Regions from separate parts of the Bradyrhizobium sp. CCBAU 051011 genome, predicted to be linked through region 2. Evidence: predicted binding sites of a transcription regulator. Region 2 holds the regulator's gene; the other holds the start of a gene.
What was found. The regulator PhoB, encoded in region 2, activates phosphate uptake and scavenging genes when phosphate is short. The targets are predictions, from matches to a motif close to TGTCATNNANCTGTCAT.
Positions count from the first base shown of each region.

Region 1: a site for PhoB is predicted at 5,371-5,387, ahead of ACH79_RS22710 (inorganic phosphate transporter). Genes of this name have one in related genera too.

Region 1 is NZ_CP022222.1:4,860,134-4,867,643, forward strand. Features, by position in the region: gene ACH79_RS22695 (M20 aminoacylase family protein) at 1-1,089, shown strand, start outside; gene ACH79_RS22700 (M20 aminoacylase family protein) at 1,218-2,390, shown strand; gene ppk2 (polyphosphate kinase 2) at 2,594-3,514, opposite strand; gene ACH79_RS22710 (inorganic phosphate transporter) at 3,691-5,292, opposite strand; gene ACH79_RS22715 (VOC family protein) at 5,651-6,121, shown strand; gene ACH79_RS22720 (UdgX family uracil-DNA binding protein) at 6,417-7,510, opposite strand, start outside.
Region 2 is NZ_CP022222.1:1,697,588-1,705,097, reverse strand. Features, by position in the region: gene pstC (phosphate ABC transporter permease subunit PstC) at 1-824, shown strand, start outside; gene pstA (phosphate ABC transporter permease PstA) at 829-1,674, shown strand; gene pstB (phosphate ABC transporter ATP-binding protein PstB) at 1,671-2,492, shown strand; gene phoU (phosphate signaling complex protein PhoU) at 2,504-3,220, shown strand; gene phoB (phosphate regulon transcriptional regulator PhoB) at 3,294-3,998, shown strand; gene ACH79_RS08165 (GcrA family cell cycle regulator) at 4,358-4,870, opposite strand; gene ACH79_RS08160 (aspartate aminotransferase family protein) at 5,370-6,578, shown strand; gene argF (ornithine carbamoyltransferase) at 6,578-7,504, shown strand.

The DNA of each region.
Region 1 (7,510 bases), 3.2 Mb from region 2:
TACGAGGTGCACCGCACTGCGGCATTGGTGGCAGACCGGTTGCGGGAATTCGGCTGCGACGAGGTTATTACCGGTATCGGCCGCACCGGCGTCGTCGGCGTCATCAAGGGCAACAGGCCCGCTGGCAATGGTGACGTGAAGGTCATCGGGCTGCGAGCGGACATGGACGCGCTGCCGATCGAGGAGGCGACCAATCTGCCTTACGCGTCCAAAACGAAGGGCAAGATGCACGCCTGCGGCCATGACGGCCACACCGCGATGCTTTTGGGGGCCGCGCGCTATCTCGCCGAGACCCGCAATTTCGCAGGCAATGCGGTCGTGATCTTCCAGCCGGCCGAGGAGGGCGGCGCGGGTGCCGTCGCCATGATCAAGGACGGGCTGATGGACCGCTTCGGTATCGAGCAGGTCTACGGCATGCATAACGGTCCCGGCATTCCGGTCGGCTCGTTCGCGCTGCGGCCCGGCCCGATCATGGCCGGAGGCGATGCCGTCCTCATCAAAATCGAGGGGCGCGGTGGGCACGCCGCGCAGCCGCACCAAAGCATCGATTCCGTCCTTGTCGGCGCGCAGCTGATCACGGCGCTGCAGTCGATCGTGTCGCGTAGCGTCGATCCGCTGGAATCTGCCGTCATTTCGATGTGCGAATTTCACGCCGGCAACGCCCGCAACGTGATTCCGCAAACCGCCGAGTTGAAGGGCACCGTCCGTACCCTGAACGGCGAAGTGCGGGATCTGGTGGAACGGCGGGTCCGCGAGGTCGTCGCCGGCGTGGCGCAGATCACCGGCGCCAGGATCGATCTGACCTACGATCGCGGCTATCCGGTAACGGTCAACCATATCAGGCAGACAGATGTCGCGATGCGGGCAGCCAGAGAAATCGCCGGCGATGCCAATGTGCAGGAGATGCCACCGCTGATGGCCGGCGAAGATTTCGCCTTCATGCTGGAGCAGCGGCCGGGTGCGCTGATCTTCTGCGGCAACGGCGACAGCGCAGGGCTGCATCACCCCGCCTACAATTTCAACGACGAGGCGATCGTGTTCGGCACGTCTTACTGGATCAGGCTGGTCGAGAACACGCTGGCCGCGTGACCCGTCCAGGTTCGGCTTTCCAACCGTGCTCCAGGTGGGGATGGGGGCTCTGCGGCAGGCGGTTGGGTGGACCGCCGCTTGCATGCTACAAAAGCCTTACGCGTTCCAAACTGAGGTTCGAGAATCCCATGCCTATCGTCAACCGCGTCGCCGATCTGCAACCCGATATTCAGGCCTGGCGCCGCGATATTCATGAAAACCCCGAATTGCTGTACGACGTCCACCGCACCGCAGCATTCGTGGCGGATCGCCTGCGCGAATTCGGCTGCGACGAGGTGGCTACCGGCCTCGGCCGTACCGGCGTCGTCGGCGTCATCAAGGGCAAGCAGCCCGGCAAGGGCGAGATCAAGGTGATCGGGCTCCGCGCCGACATGGACGCGCTGCCGATCGAGGAGGCGACCAACCTTCCCCATGCCTCCAAAACGCCGGGCAAGATGCACGCCTGCGGCCACGACGGCCACACCGCGATGCTTTTGGGTGCAGCGCGGTACCTTGCCGAGACCCGGAATTTCGCCGGCAACGCGGTCGTGATCTTCCAGCCGGCCGAGGAGGGCGGGGCCGGCGCCGCCGCCATGATCCAGGACGGACTGATGGACCGGTTCGGCATCGAGCAGGTCTATGGCATGCATAACGGACCCGGGATTCCGATCGGCTCCTTCGCCATCCGGCCCGGCCCGGTAATGGCCGCGACCGACTCGATCGACATCAAGATCGAGGGCCTCGGCGGCCATGCCGCGCGCCCGAACAAATGCATCGATTCCGTCCTGGTCGGTTCGCAGCTCATCACCGCGCTGCAGTCGATTGTCTCGCGGACAATCGATCCCCTGGAGTCGGCGGTGATCTCGATCTGCGAGTTCCATGCCGGCAACGCGCGCAACGTCATTCCGCACACCGCCGAACTCCGCGGCACCGTGCGGACACTGACGGCGGAAGTGCGTGAGACGGTCGAGAAGCGGGTCCGCGAGGTGTGCGAGGGCGTGGCCAAAATGACCGGCGCCAAGATCGATCTGATTTACGAGCGTGGCTATCCCGTCACCAACAATCACGCCGAGCAGACCGAGTTCGCGACGCAGGTGGCCAGGGAAGTGGCCGGCGCCCAGAACGTCCATGACATGCCGCCGCTGATGGGCGCGGAAGATTTTTCCTACATGCTGGAAGCGCGTCCCGGCGCGTTCATCTTCTGCGGCAACGGCGACAGCGCGGGTCTCCATCACCCCGCCTATGATTTCAACGACGAGGCGATCGTGTACGGCACCTCGTACTGGATCAAGCTGGTCGAGAACAAGCTCGCGGCGGCGTAGAGGTTCTTCACCCTCGATCGCATGTGAAGTTTGACCGCACATCAAGGAAGGCCCGTATCTCCAGTGCGGGCCTTCATTATTTTCCGTCCGGCGCGACGCTCGATATCTGAGCGAAGTGATCACCCCGAACACGGCGGCGTCGCCGATCCGCAGCACGCCGGCCGGGCTCAGCACGTTGATGGCGCCGACCGTGAAGCGGCCGCTCAATAGCGCTCCGGTACGTACATTTCGGCTGGAACCGGCGCGCGGCTATATTCGGGGTTGCGAACCCGCGCCGGCAGAACCACCCGCTCCTGCTTGATTTCCTGGTAGGGAATTTGTTCGAGCAGATGCGCGATGCAGTTCAGCCTTGCCTTCTTCTTGTCGTCGGCTTCGACGATGTTCCAGGGAGCTTCCGGAATGTGGGTACGCTCCAGCATCGCTTCCTTGGCCTTGGTGTATTGCTCCCAGCGGCTGCGCGATTCCACATCCATCGGGCTGAGCTTCCACTGCTTGAGCGGATCGTGGATTCGCATCGTGAAGCGCAAATACTGCTGTTCGTCGGTGATGGAGAACCAGTACTTGATGAGGATGATTCCGGAGCGCACGAGCATACGCTCGAATTCCGGCACCGACCGGAAGAATTCTTCAACGTCGTCTTCGGTGCAGAAGCCCATGACGCGCTCGACGCCGGCGCGGTTATACCAGCTACGGTCGAACAGCACGATCTCACCGCCGGCCGGCAAATGCGAAACATAACGCTGGAAATACCATTGCGTGCGCTCACGCTCGTTCGGCGCCGGAAGCGCCGCGACGCGGCAGACCCTCGGATTGAGTCTCTGGGTGATGCGCTTGATGACGCCGCCCTTGCCGGCGGAATCGCGCCCCTCGAAAATCACCACCACCTTGAGCTTGTGGTGCTGCACCCAGGTCTGCAATTTTACCAGTTCGCCCTGCAGACGGAATAATTCCTTGAAGTAGACGCGCCGATCGATCGTTTCTTCTTCCGTATGGTCGGCAAATTCATTGGTCAGTGCATCGAGACGATCGTCGTCGATTTCAAGTTCCAGTTCCTCATCGAAACTATCAAGCATTTCCGCCTGAATGCGGTCGTGGATGGTGCCATCCGGCGGCTTTTTGGTCATGGCGGGCTCCAGCTGCAGAGCTGTTGGGGTCGTGTGATGTATGAACGTCGATGTCCTGCCGTATCATCAGTCAGGGCACTAGCGGAAAGCAAAAGGCCGGAGTTTGGTTCCGGCCTTCCGCTACCCGTCGAGGCTGCTGCCTGTGTGGCAGCGACCCTACCGTACCGACCCGATACTCAGAACAGATTCGAGAACAGCACGTAGAGGCCTGCCGACAGGCAGATCGCGGCCGGCAGCGTCAGCACCCATGCCATCAAGAGATTGCGCACAGTCGCCATCTGCAGGCCCGAACCGTTGGCCGCCATCGTGCCGGCGACGCCGGATGACAGCACGTGGGTGGTGGAAACCGGCAGGCCGAACACGTCGGCGACGCCGATCGTGGAGGCGGCAACCAGTTCGGCGGACGCACCTTGCGCGTAGGTCAGATGCGACTTGCCGATCTTCTCGCCGACGGTGATGACGATGCGCTTCCAGCCGATCATGGTGCCCAGCCCGAGTGCGATCGCGACTGCGATTTTGACCCAGAGCGGGATGAACTTGGTGGCTGAGTCGAGCGAGGCCTTGTAGGCCTTGAGGGTGTCGACCTCTTCCTTGTTCAGGTCGTTTTCCTTGTCCTTCATCAGGAAGCGGATCGCCTCCGACGTCAGGTACATGTCGTTGCGGGTGTTGCCGACGGCTTCGGCCGGCACCTTGTTCAGCGAGCCGTATTTCTGGACCTGGTCACCGATGTCCTTCACCAGCACGGCCAGCGAGGGATAGGTGCCTTCGCTGATCTTGCGGGCAGAAACGTATTGCGTCACCGCAGGGCGCGGATCGCCGATGATGCTGTGGCCGGCGCCCCTGGCGGCGATTACCTTGGAGGCGGCCTCCGAGGTCTTCTGGAATTGCACCACCTGCGATTCCGGCAGCGCGCGGTTCAGCGCGTAGGCGGTCGGCACCGTGCCGATCAGGATCAGCATGATCAGGCCCATGCCCTTCTGGCCATCGTTGGAGCCGTGCGCGAAGCTGACGCCGGTGCAGGTCGCGATCAGGATGCCGCGGATCCACATCGGCGGCGGCTTGTTGTCTTCGGGCGCGGCATAGAGCGCGGGATTGCGGACGATGAACTTCAGCGCCAGCAGCAGGATCGCCGCCATGCAGAAGCCGAACAGCGGCGAGAGCAACAGCGCGTAGCCGATCTCGGTCGCCTTGGTCCAGTCGACACCCGAAGTGCCGTCGCGGCCGTGCATCAGCGCGTTGGCGATGCCGACGCCGATGATCGAGCCGATCAGCGTGTGCGAAGAGGAAGCCGGAAGGCCGAAATACCAGGTGCCGAGGTTCCAGACGATCGCGGCAATCAGCAGCGCGAACACCATTGCGAAACCGGCGCTGCTTCCGACCTGAAGGATCAACTCCACCGGCAGCAGCGAGACGATGCCGAAGGCGACCGCGCCGGAAGATAGCAGCACGCCGAGGAAATTGAAGAAGCCTGACCACATCACGGCGAATTCCGCCGGCATCAAGTGGGTGTAGATCACGGTCGCGACCGCGTTGGCGGTGTCGTGGAAGCCATTGACGAATTCGAAGCCGAGCGCGATCAGGAGGGCGACGAACAGCAGGATATAGGGCAGGTAGGCCGTGACCCGCATGCCGGTCGCGTCGATGTCGACGTAGATGCTATAGGCAACGTACAGCAGCCCGGCGGCGAGGATGCCGCAGAACAGGATCAGGGTCAGCGGATTGAACCCCTTGTCGAGGTTCGGCCGCGAAGCCGGCTGGGCAGGCGTTGCGTCGCCGATCGTTGATTAAGAGCGATATCGGTCATTCTGACACCCCGTCGAAATCGGCTGAGAGGCGGGCATTTTTGACCGAGGCACTTGAAGGTTAGATGACACGGGCGACCGGCAGCGCCGCTGAAGTTTGATCGCACATCAAGGAAAGCCCGTATCTCCAGTGCGGGTCTTCACTATTTTCCTTTGAACCGATTTATGATGCGCGGATCCAACCAGGCGCTCCTGAATTGCTTATCGGTTCAGCGGTTTGGCCGATGATCTGCACGCGAAAATCTCGTCGTCCCTGTCGGCGGACGTTCATTTCATCCGTCCTTGGAACGAAAGCGGCCGTGCGCACGCTGGCCATTTGGAGGAAGGAGCCCCGATGAAGGTCACACAACATCTCTGGTTCGCGAAGGACATGGAGGCCGCGATCGGCTTCTACACCTCGCTCATCCGCGGTTCGTCGGTGCAGTGGGTTTCGGCCCTGCCGGCCGAGAGCCCGAGCGGTCCCGCCGGCAGCGTCAAGATCGCGGGCTTCACCCTGGGAGACCAGCGCTACATGGCGATCGAGGCGGGCCCGCTCGATCCGTTCAACCACAGCTTCTCGATCATGGTGGAATGCGACACGCAGGCCGAGATCGACCGCTTGTGGGACGCCCTGAAAGAGGGCGGCAAGATCGAGCAATGCGGCTGGCTGCAGGACCGCTGGGGCCTCTCCTGGCAGATTGCACCCAGACGGCTCGGCGAGTTGATGAGCGATCCCGACCCTGCAAAAGCCAGGCGCGTTGCGGAGGCAATGCTGAAGATGGTCAAGTTCGATATCGCAGAACTGGAGGCCGCGGCGAGGGGCTAGGCCATCTCACCAGGCTGCTGATCCGGCGCCTGTACGGTTCCGGCCGATGGACCGCCGAGCGCGGCTTATGGGGTAGCGCCGTGAGGAAAAAGAGGGTCGAGCGCTGCACGGCGCCGGGGCTGGAGGAGGACCGCGCAGCGCGTCGACCATGTAGGAGCGTCACGGCGTGAACCAGAACGTCCCACATTCCCTTGAGAATGCGATTGTGTATCCCATCAATTAATGGTTGCAGACGGGATTGTCAATTTTTCCCGTTATTTTTCACCAGATATTGCGGCTGCCGGCTTGGCGGAATTCAGGCCGCATGTGCTGATTTTCGCAGCACGGTAGCGGCTATTTTGAGGTCCTGAACGAAACGCCGGTATTCGCGCGCCTTGGCGTCGGCGTCCGGCAAGCGCAGCAGATAGGACGGGTGCACTGTCACCAAGACCCTGGTGCCGTCGTCGAGATCGATCGGGCGGCCGCGGTTCTTGTTGATCGGGGTGATCTTGCCGAACACGCTTTGCGCCGCGGTGGCGCCCATCGCCACCACCAGTTCGGGTTCGATCGCGGCGAGCTCGCGTTCGTACCACTGCCGGCAGGCCTTGATCTCCGGCGTGCTCGGCTTCTGGTGCAGGCGGATTTTTCCGCGCGGCACAAACTTGAAATGTTTGACCGCATTGGTGACGTAGACCTTGCGGCGGTCGATGCCGGCCTCGTCCAGTGCGCGGTCGAGCATTTGGCCCGCGGGCCCGACGAACGGTTTGCCGGCGAGATCTTCCTTGTCGCCGGGCTGCTCGCCGACCAGCATGATCCGCGCCGTTTGCGCCCCTTCGCCGAACACGGTCTGGGTCGCGTTCTTGTAGAGGGGGCAGGCGCGGCAATCGGCGGCTTCCTCGCGCAGGGTCTCGATATCGTCGGCATGTTTGCGGGGCATGTCGTCTGCCTTGTCGCTTGCCTTGGATGGTTCCATCCGTTTCTGCGGCTTGTGCGGTTCGGTCGCCGCGTTTGCGATCATCGCGCTGGCGGCGCGTCCGGCACCTTCGATCAGGGGTTTAATCAATGAAGCCTCCGGCAGGTTCCGCCAGTATTTCCGGGGCATCTCCTTCTGCATCGCCTGCACTTTCAGCCGGGCGGGATTGAAGATGCTGGCGTAGTAACTGCGCCAGGTTTCCTCCAGCCGATCGGCGGTCGGCGCTTCGCTCTTGGTGACGCCTGGCGTGAACGAGACGGCGTGGCCGTCCCAATGCGCACAGACGTCGGGGGTGAGGATCGACCATGGCATGTCGGCAAAGCGGCGCGCAAAGAATGGCGCGGCCAGTTCGACGATGTGGTGCTCCGGTTCGAACCAGGCAACGAAATGCGATTTCTGCTCGCGGCCGATTTCGCGGAAGCGGACAAAGGCATGCA
Region 2 (7,510 bases):
CCTGGCCCGCCATCCGTGAATATGGCGCAGCCTTCCTGTGGACGCAACGCTGGGCGCCCTCGGCCGATCCGCCGGTGTTGGGCGCGCTCGGCCCGATCTATGGCACGCTGATCACCTCCGTGATCGCGATGATGATCGCCATTCCCGTCGGCCTCGGCATCGCGATTTTCCTCACCGAGATCTGTCCGATCTGGCTGCGCCGTCCGATCGGACTTGCCATCGAACTGCTGGCCGGCATTCCCTCCATCATCTACGGCATGTGGGGTTTCTTCGTGCTGGGCCCGTTCCTGGCCAACACCTTCCAGCCGTTGATGATCAGCGTGTTCGACGGCGTTCCCGTGCTGGGGACGATCTTCGCTGGTCCGCCGTCCTATCTCAGCTTGTTCAACGCGTCATTGATTCTGGCGATCATGGTATTGCCCTTCATCACCGCGATCTCGGTCGACGTCTTCAAGACGGTCCCGCCGGTGCTCAAAGAGGCCGCCTACGGGGTGGGGTGTACCAACTGGGAAGTCGTTCGCAACGTGGTGATCCCCTACACCCGAGTCGGAGTGATCGGTGGCATCATGCTGGCGCTCGGCCGCGCGCTCGGCGAGACCATGGCGGTGACCTTCATCATCGGCAATTCGTTCAAGATCCAGTCCTCGATCTTCGCGCCGGGCACCACGATATCCGCCGCCATCGCTTCCGAATTCGCCGAGAGCGACGGGCTACATCAATCCGGCCTGATCCTGCTTGGCTTGCTGCTGTTCGTGCTGACGTTCTTCGTTCTTGCTGCCGCAAGGCTGATGCTGATGCGGCTGGAAAAGAAAGCGGGGAACTGAGATCATGAATCCGATTTACGTATCCCGCCGCCGCAACAACATCATCGTCAAGTTCCTTTGCCTGGGCGCCGCGTTGTTCGGCGTGACCTGGCTGGCGCTGATCCTGTTCACGCTGTTCTACAACGGCGTCACCGGGCTCAATCTCGCCGTCTTCACCCAGGATACGCCGCCGCCGGGTTCGACCGATGGCGGCTTGCGCAACGCCATCATCGGCTCGATCATGATGACCGTGATCGGGGTCGGCATCGGCGCGCCGCTCGGCCTGTTCGCAGGTACGTATCTCGCCGAATACGGCAAGCACGACAAGCTCACCTCGGTGATCCGCTTCATCAACGACATCCTGCTGAGCGCGCCGTCGATCATCATCGGCCTGTTCATCTACGGCGCCATCGTGGTGCCGATGGGCGGCTTCTCGGCCTTCGCCGGCTGTCTGGCGCTCGCCGTGATCGTGATCCCGGTGGTGGTCCGCACCACCGAGGACATGCTCGGCCTGGTGCCCAATCCCTTGCGCGAGGCGGCGTCCGCGCTCGGCATGCCGCGCTCGCTGGTGATCCGGCGGATCGCCTACCGCGCCGCGCGCGCCGGCCTGATCACCGGCGTCCTGCTGGCCACCGCCCGCGTCGCCGGCGAAACCGCGCCGCTGCTGTTCACCGCGCTGTCCAACCAGTTCTTCAGCCTGGATATGACCAAGACGATGGCGAACCTGCCGGTCACCATCAACAACTTCGTCCAGAGCCCCTATGCCTACTGGAAGCAGCTCGCCTGGGCCGGGGCCCTGCTGATCACGCTCACCGTACTTGCCCTGAATATTGGCGCGCGCATTCTTGGCGCCGAGAGGACATCCAAATGACCGATCTCTCCGTATCCGTGAGTTCCGCGAGCGGGCCCGTTCCGCAGGTAGCGCTGCCCGAGGCCGCGCCGAAGGTGACCGCCCGCGGCCTGAACTTCTACTATGGCGAACATCACGCGCTGAAGAACATCAACCTGACGCTCGGCACCCACCGCGTCACCGCCTTCATCGGCCCATCCGGCTGCGGCAAGTCCACGCTGCTGCGGATCTTCAACCGGATGTACGACCTTTATCCCGGCCAGAAGGCGACCGGTCAGCTGATGCTCGACCAGACCAACATCCTTGACCCCAAGCTCGACCTCAATTTGCTGCGGGCCCGCGTCGGCATGGTGTTCCAGAAGCCGACGCCGTTCCCGATGACGATCTACGAAAACATCGCCTTCGGCATCCGCCTCTATGAGAAGATCTCGAAGTCGGAAATGGACGGCCGGGTCGAGAAGGCGCTGCGCGGCGGCGCGCTGTGGAACGAGGTCAAGGACAAGCTGAACGCCTCCGGCCTCTCGCTGTCCGGCGGCCAGCAGCAGCGGCTCTGCATCGCCCGCACGGTCGCTGTCAGGCCCGAGGTAATCCTGTTTGACGAACCCTGTTCGGCGCTCGACCCGATCTCGACCGCCAAGATCGAGGAACTGATTCAGGAACTGGCGGAGGACTACACCATCGCCATCGTCACCCATAATATGCAGCAGGCGGCGCGCGTCTCCGACAAGACCGCCTTCATGTATCTCGGCGAGCTGATCGAATTCGACGACACCAACAAGATCTTCACTTCGCCGAGCGACCGACGCACCCAGGATTACATCACCGGCCGGTTCGGCTGAGGAGACAAGACATGGCTTCCGAGCACACCGCCAAGGCGTTCGACAGCGACCTTCAGGAACTCACCCGCCTGGTCGCGGAGATGGGCGGCCTGGCCGAACGCATGATCACCGAATCTGTCGACGCGCTGGTCCGCCGCGACGTCGCACTCGGCAAGCGCGTCGTCGCAACCGATGTCGAGATCGACCGCCTGCAGCATTTGATCGAGGAGCGAGCGGTATTGACCATCGCCCGCCGCCAGCCGATGGCGATCGACTTGCGCGAAATCGTCGGCGCCATGCGCGTCGCCACCGATCTGGAGCGGATCGGCGATCTCGCCAAGAACATGGGCAAGCGGGTCGCGGCCCTGGAGAACGATTTCCAGCCGCTGAAGCTGATGCGCGGCCTCGAACACATGACCGATCTGGTGCAAACGCAGGTCAAGTCGGTGCTGGACGCCTATGCCGCGCACGACCTGCCGGCGGCAATGGCGGTCTGGAAAGGCGACGAGGAAGTCGACGCCATCTGCACCTCGCTGTTCCGCGAACTTCTCACCTACATGATGGAAGACCCGCGCAACATCTCGTTCTGCATTCATTTGATGTTCTGCGCCAAGAATATTGAGCGGATCGGCGACCACGCGACCAACATCGCCGAAACCGTGTTCTACATGATCGAGGGACAGCAGATGCTCGACAAGCGCCCGAAGGGCGACATGACGACGTTTGCTACGACCGTGCCGAATAGTTGACGTAGCGTTTTCGAGCGAAGTGGAGGCCGGTTCGCGTGAAGAAAACGCGTCAGACAGAAGAGGCAAGAAAAGGATGAGCGCACGCATTATGGTGGTCGAGGACGAGGAAGCGCTGACCACGCTGTTGCGCTACAACCTCGACGCTGAAGGCTATGAGGTCGAGACCGTAGGCCGCGGCGACGACGCCGATACGCGGCTGAAGGAGCGCGTGCCCGACCTCGTCGTGCTCGACTGGATGCTGCCGGGCCTCTCCGGCATCGAGCTGTGCCGCCGCCTGCGCGCTCGCCCCGAAACCAAGCAACTACCGATCATCATGCTGACCGCGCGCGGCGAGGAGAGCGAGCGGGTGCGGGGGCTTGCGACCGGTGCCGACGACTACATCGTCAAGCCGTTCTCGGTGCCGGAACTCCTGGCGCGGGTGAAAGGCCTGTTGCGTCGGGCAAGCCCGGAGCGGCTCGCTACCGTGCTGACCTATGGCGACATCGAACTCGACCGCGAGAAACGCCGCGTCGCGCGCTCCGGCCGCCAGATCGACCTCGGCCCGACCGAATATCGCCTGCTGGAATTTTTCCTCGAACATCCCGGCCGCGTGTTCAGCCGCGAGCAATTGCTCGACAGCGTCTGGGGCCGCGACATCTATATCGACGAACGCACCGTCGACGTCCACATCGGCCGCCTGCGCAAGCTGCTCAACCCCGGCCGCGAGCAGGACCCGATCCGTACCGTGCGCGGCGCCGGTTATGCGCTGGATGACCGGTTTGCCAAGGTGGAGCCGTAAGGCTTCGCTATCATCCGCGCAAACTCCACCGTCGTCCCCGGCAAAGCGGCAGCTCTCTCATCGTCATTGCGAGCGAAGCGAAGCGAAGCAATCCATAGTGCCACGCGGCAAGTATGGATTGCTTCGTCGCTTTCGTTCCCTTGCGCAAAAGCTTCGGCGTTTGTCGCTGGCAATGACGGTGGTTGCCGCATCGGCGATCCGGGTGAGGGGGCACAGGTCTATCGATAGACCACAATCGCGGACAGAGTCCCTCACCCCAACCCTCTCAGCGCGAGCTTCGCTCGTCGTGGCCCCGCAAGAGCGGGGCGAGGGAGCGCACCTTGCGCGGAGCGCTTACGTCTCGCGCAAATGAGCGCGCCTTACCTCGTCTGCTTCGGCTGCTGCCGCCGCCGATCGGCGGCCGGTTGATACGCCACGCGCGAGTGATGCGCGCAGTAGGGCAGGCCGCTGAGCGCCTTGCCGCCGCAGAAGAAGAATTCCGGGCTCGAAGGATCGCCGACCGGCCAGTGGCAGGTCGCCTCGTTCAGTTCGAGCAGCGACAGCCGCTGGCTCATCGGCACTACATTGTCGAAGGCGACCGGATCGGCCTCGATCTCCACCTCGAAAGCGTGCGCCAGCGCGGTGTTGCCGCGCGAGACCGGGCGCGACACCCGCATCATCTGCTGGGCGGCGGGGCGTGCCTTGCGCTGCCGCGGAGCGGCCGAGGAGGGACTCTTGGCTCGGCCGGACAGGCCCAGCCGGTGCACTTTGCCGATTACGGCGTTTCGCGTCACATTTCCGAGTTCCGCGGCAATCTGGCTCGCGGACAATCCGGCTTCCCAGAGCTTCTTCAGCTGCTCGACGCGATCGTCGGACCAGGTCAAAACCGTCATCGTAATCTTCCCTTCGCATCGCGCCGGCCAATCGAGGGCAGCGCGGGCGATGTCATTCGTCTCAAAAATCCCTGCGGTCAGAATCCCTTAGCCCTCGCCGGGCGCGTTAACCGCGCCCGAACGTTTACGCCTGCACAAATGGACTCTTAGGGATCAGAACTGCCGCACGAGATGTCGTACCCGACAGCCCAAACGCTACAATATGGCGTGACTCGGGCGCAAGAGTCCGCGCCCCAACGTCCACATCTTCTGACATCTAGGCGTTTCACTGCGTGTTTTCCACCACACCGCAATCCTACGGATTTTGGCATCTTGCACTGCAGGAAAGGCCGTTCCGTGGCGTGTTGACAGCGCTCCCGGCCGACATAGAATACCTCTCACGTGCCGCCCTTAAGAGGCGGCACGTTTCGTTTTCGCCAGACCGGCTGCTGCCGCGTTCGCGCCACTGCCTGCGTGTCCCCGGCCGGTCAACCTTCAGTGCAAACCTTTTGTGATTGCCATGACCAATAGCGCCACGTCGCATCTGCTTCCCGTCTTCGCCAGGGTCGATCTCGGCTTCGAAAGCGGCGAGGGCTGCTGGCTGACCGCAACCAATGGCGAGCGCTATCTCGATTTCACCTCGGGCGTCGCGGTGAATGCGCTGGGTCACTGCCATCCGCATCTGATCAAGGCGCTGCAGGAACAGGCGACGAAACTCTGGCACATGTCGAACCTGTTCAAGTCGCCCGATGGCGAGAAGCTGGCCGCGCGGCTGTGCGAGCAGAGCTTTGCCGACCTGGTGTTTTTCTGCAATTCGGGCGCCGAGGCGATGGAAGGCGTGATCAAGGTCGTGCGCCGCTATCAATTCTCCAAGGGCCATCCCGAGCGCTATCGCCTCGTCACCTTCGAGGGCGCCTTCCACGGCCGCACGCTGGGCACGCTCGCGGCCACCGGCTCCGCCAAATATCTCGAAGGCTTTGGCCCGCCCATGGACGGTTTTGACCAGGTGCCGCATGGCGATTTGGAAGCCGTGAAGAAGGCGATCGGTCCCAACACCGCGGGCATCCTGATCGAGCCGGTGCAGGGCGAAGGCGGCGTGCGCTCGGCGCCGCAATCCTTCTTCAAGGCGCTGCGCCAGCTCTGCGACGAGAAGGGCCTGTTGCTCGCGTTCGACGAGGTGCAGACCGGCATGGGCCGCACCGGCGATCTGTTTGCCTACAAGCGCGTCGGCGTCACGCCGGATGTGATGTCGCTGGCGAAAGCGCTCGGCGGCGGTTTTCCGATCGGTGCGGTGCTGGCGACGGCGGAGGCCGCGAGCGGCATGACGCCCGGCTCGCACGGCTCGACCTTCGGCGGCAATCCGCTGGCGATTTCAGCCGCCAACGCCGTGCTCGACGTGATGCTGAAGCCCGGCTTCTTCGATCATGTGCAGAAAATGTCGCTGCTGTTGAAACAGAAACTCGCCTCGGTGGTCGATCGCTATCCTGCCGTGCTCTCGGAAGTGCGCGGCGAGGGACTTCTGGTCGGCGTCAAGGCCGTGGTGCCCTCGGGCGATCTCGTCAATGCGTTGCGTGACCAGAAATTGCTCACCGTCGGCGCCGGCGACAATGTGGTGCGATTCCTCGCGCCCTTGATCGTGACCGAGGCCGAGATCGATCAATCCATCCAGATGCTGGAACGCGCCTGCGGCGCGCTGTCGGCTACGCAGTTGAAGAAGGCGGCGGGATGATGAGCAAGTCCGTCCGCCATTTCCTCGACATCAACGAGTTGCCGCCAAAGGAGCTGCGCAACATGCTGGCGCTGGGCGCCGACATGAAGGCGAAGCTCAAGGCTCATGAAAAGGGCAAGAAGCCGCTCGAAGGCAAGACGCTGGCGATGATCTTCGAACGTCCCTCGACCCGCACGCGCGTCTCGTTCGACGTCGGCATGCGCCAGCTCGGCGGCGAGTCGATCATGCTGACGGGCGCGGAGATGCAGCTCGGCCGCGGCGAGACCATCGCCGACACCGCGCGCGTGCTGTCGCGCTATGTCGATGCGATCATGATCCGCATCCTCAACCACGATGCGCTGCTCGAGCTTGCCGCGCACGCCACCGTGCCCGTGATCAACGGCCTGACGCGGCGCTCGCACCCCTGCCAGGTGATGGCCGACCTGATGACCTTCGAAGAGCATCGCGGGCCGATCGAGGGCAAGACCGTGGCCTGGACCGGCGACGACAACAACGTGCTGGCGTCCTGGGCGCACGCGGCCGAGCGTTTCAAGTTCCAGCTCAATGTCGCGACCCCGCCGGAGCTTGCGCCGAAAAAGGTGATGCGCGACTGGATCAAGGCGACCGGCGCGCCGATCGTGCTTGGTACCGATCCGGAAGCCGCCGTGCGCGGCGCCGATTGCGTCGTCACCGACACCTGGGTCTCGATGGGCGACAAGGAGGGCGAGCACCGCCACAACGTGCTGAAGCCCTATCAGGTCAATGAGAAGCTGATGTCGCTGGCCAGCAAGGACGCGATCTTCATGCACTGCCTGCCCGCCCATCGCGGCGAGGAGGTCACCGATGAGGTGATCGACGGCCCGCAATCGGTGGTGTTCGACGAGGCCGAAAATCGCCTGCACGCGCAAAAGGGCATTCTGGCCTGGTGTTTCAACGAAGTGGCGTAGGCCTTG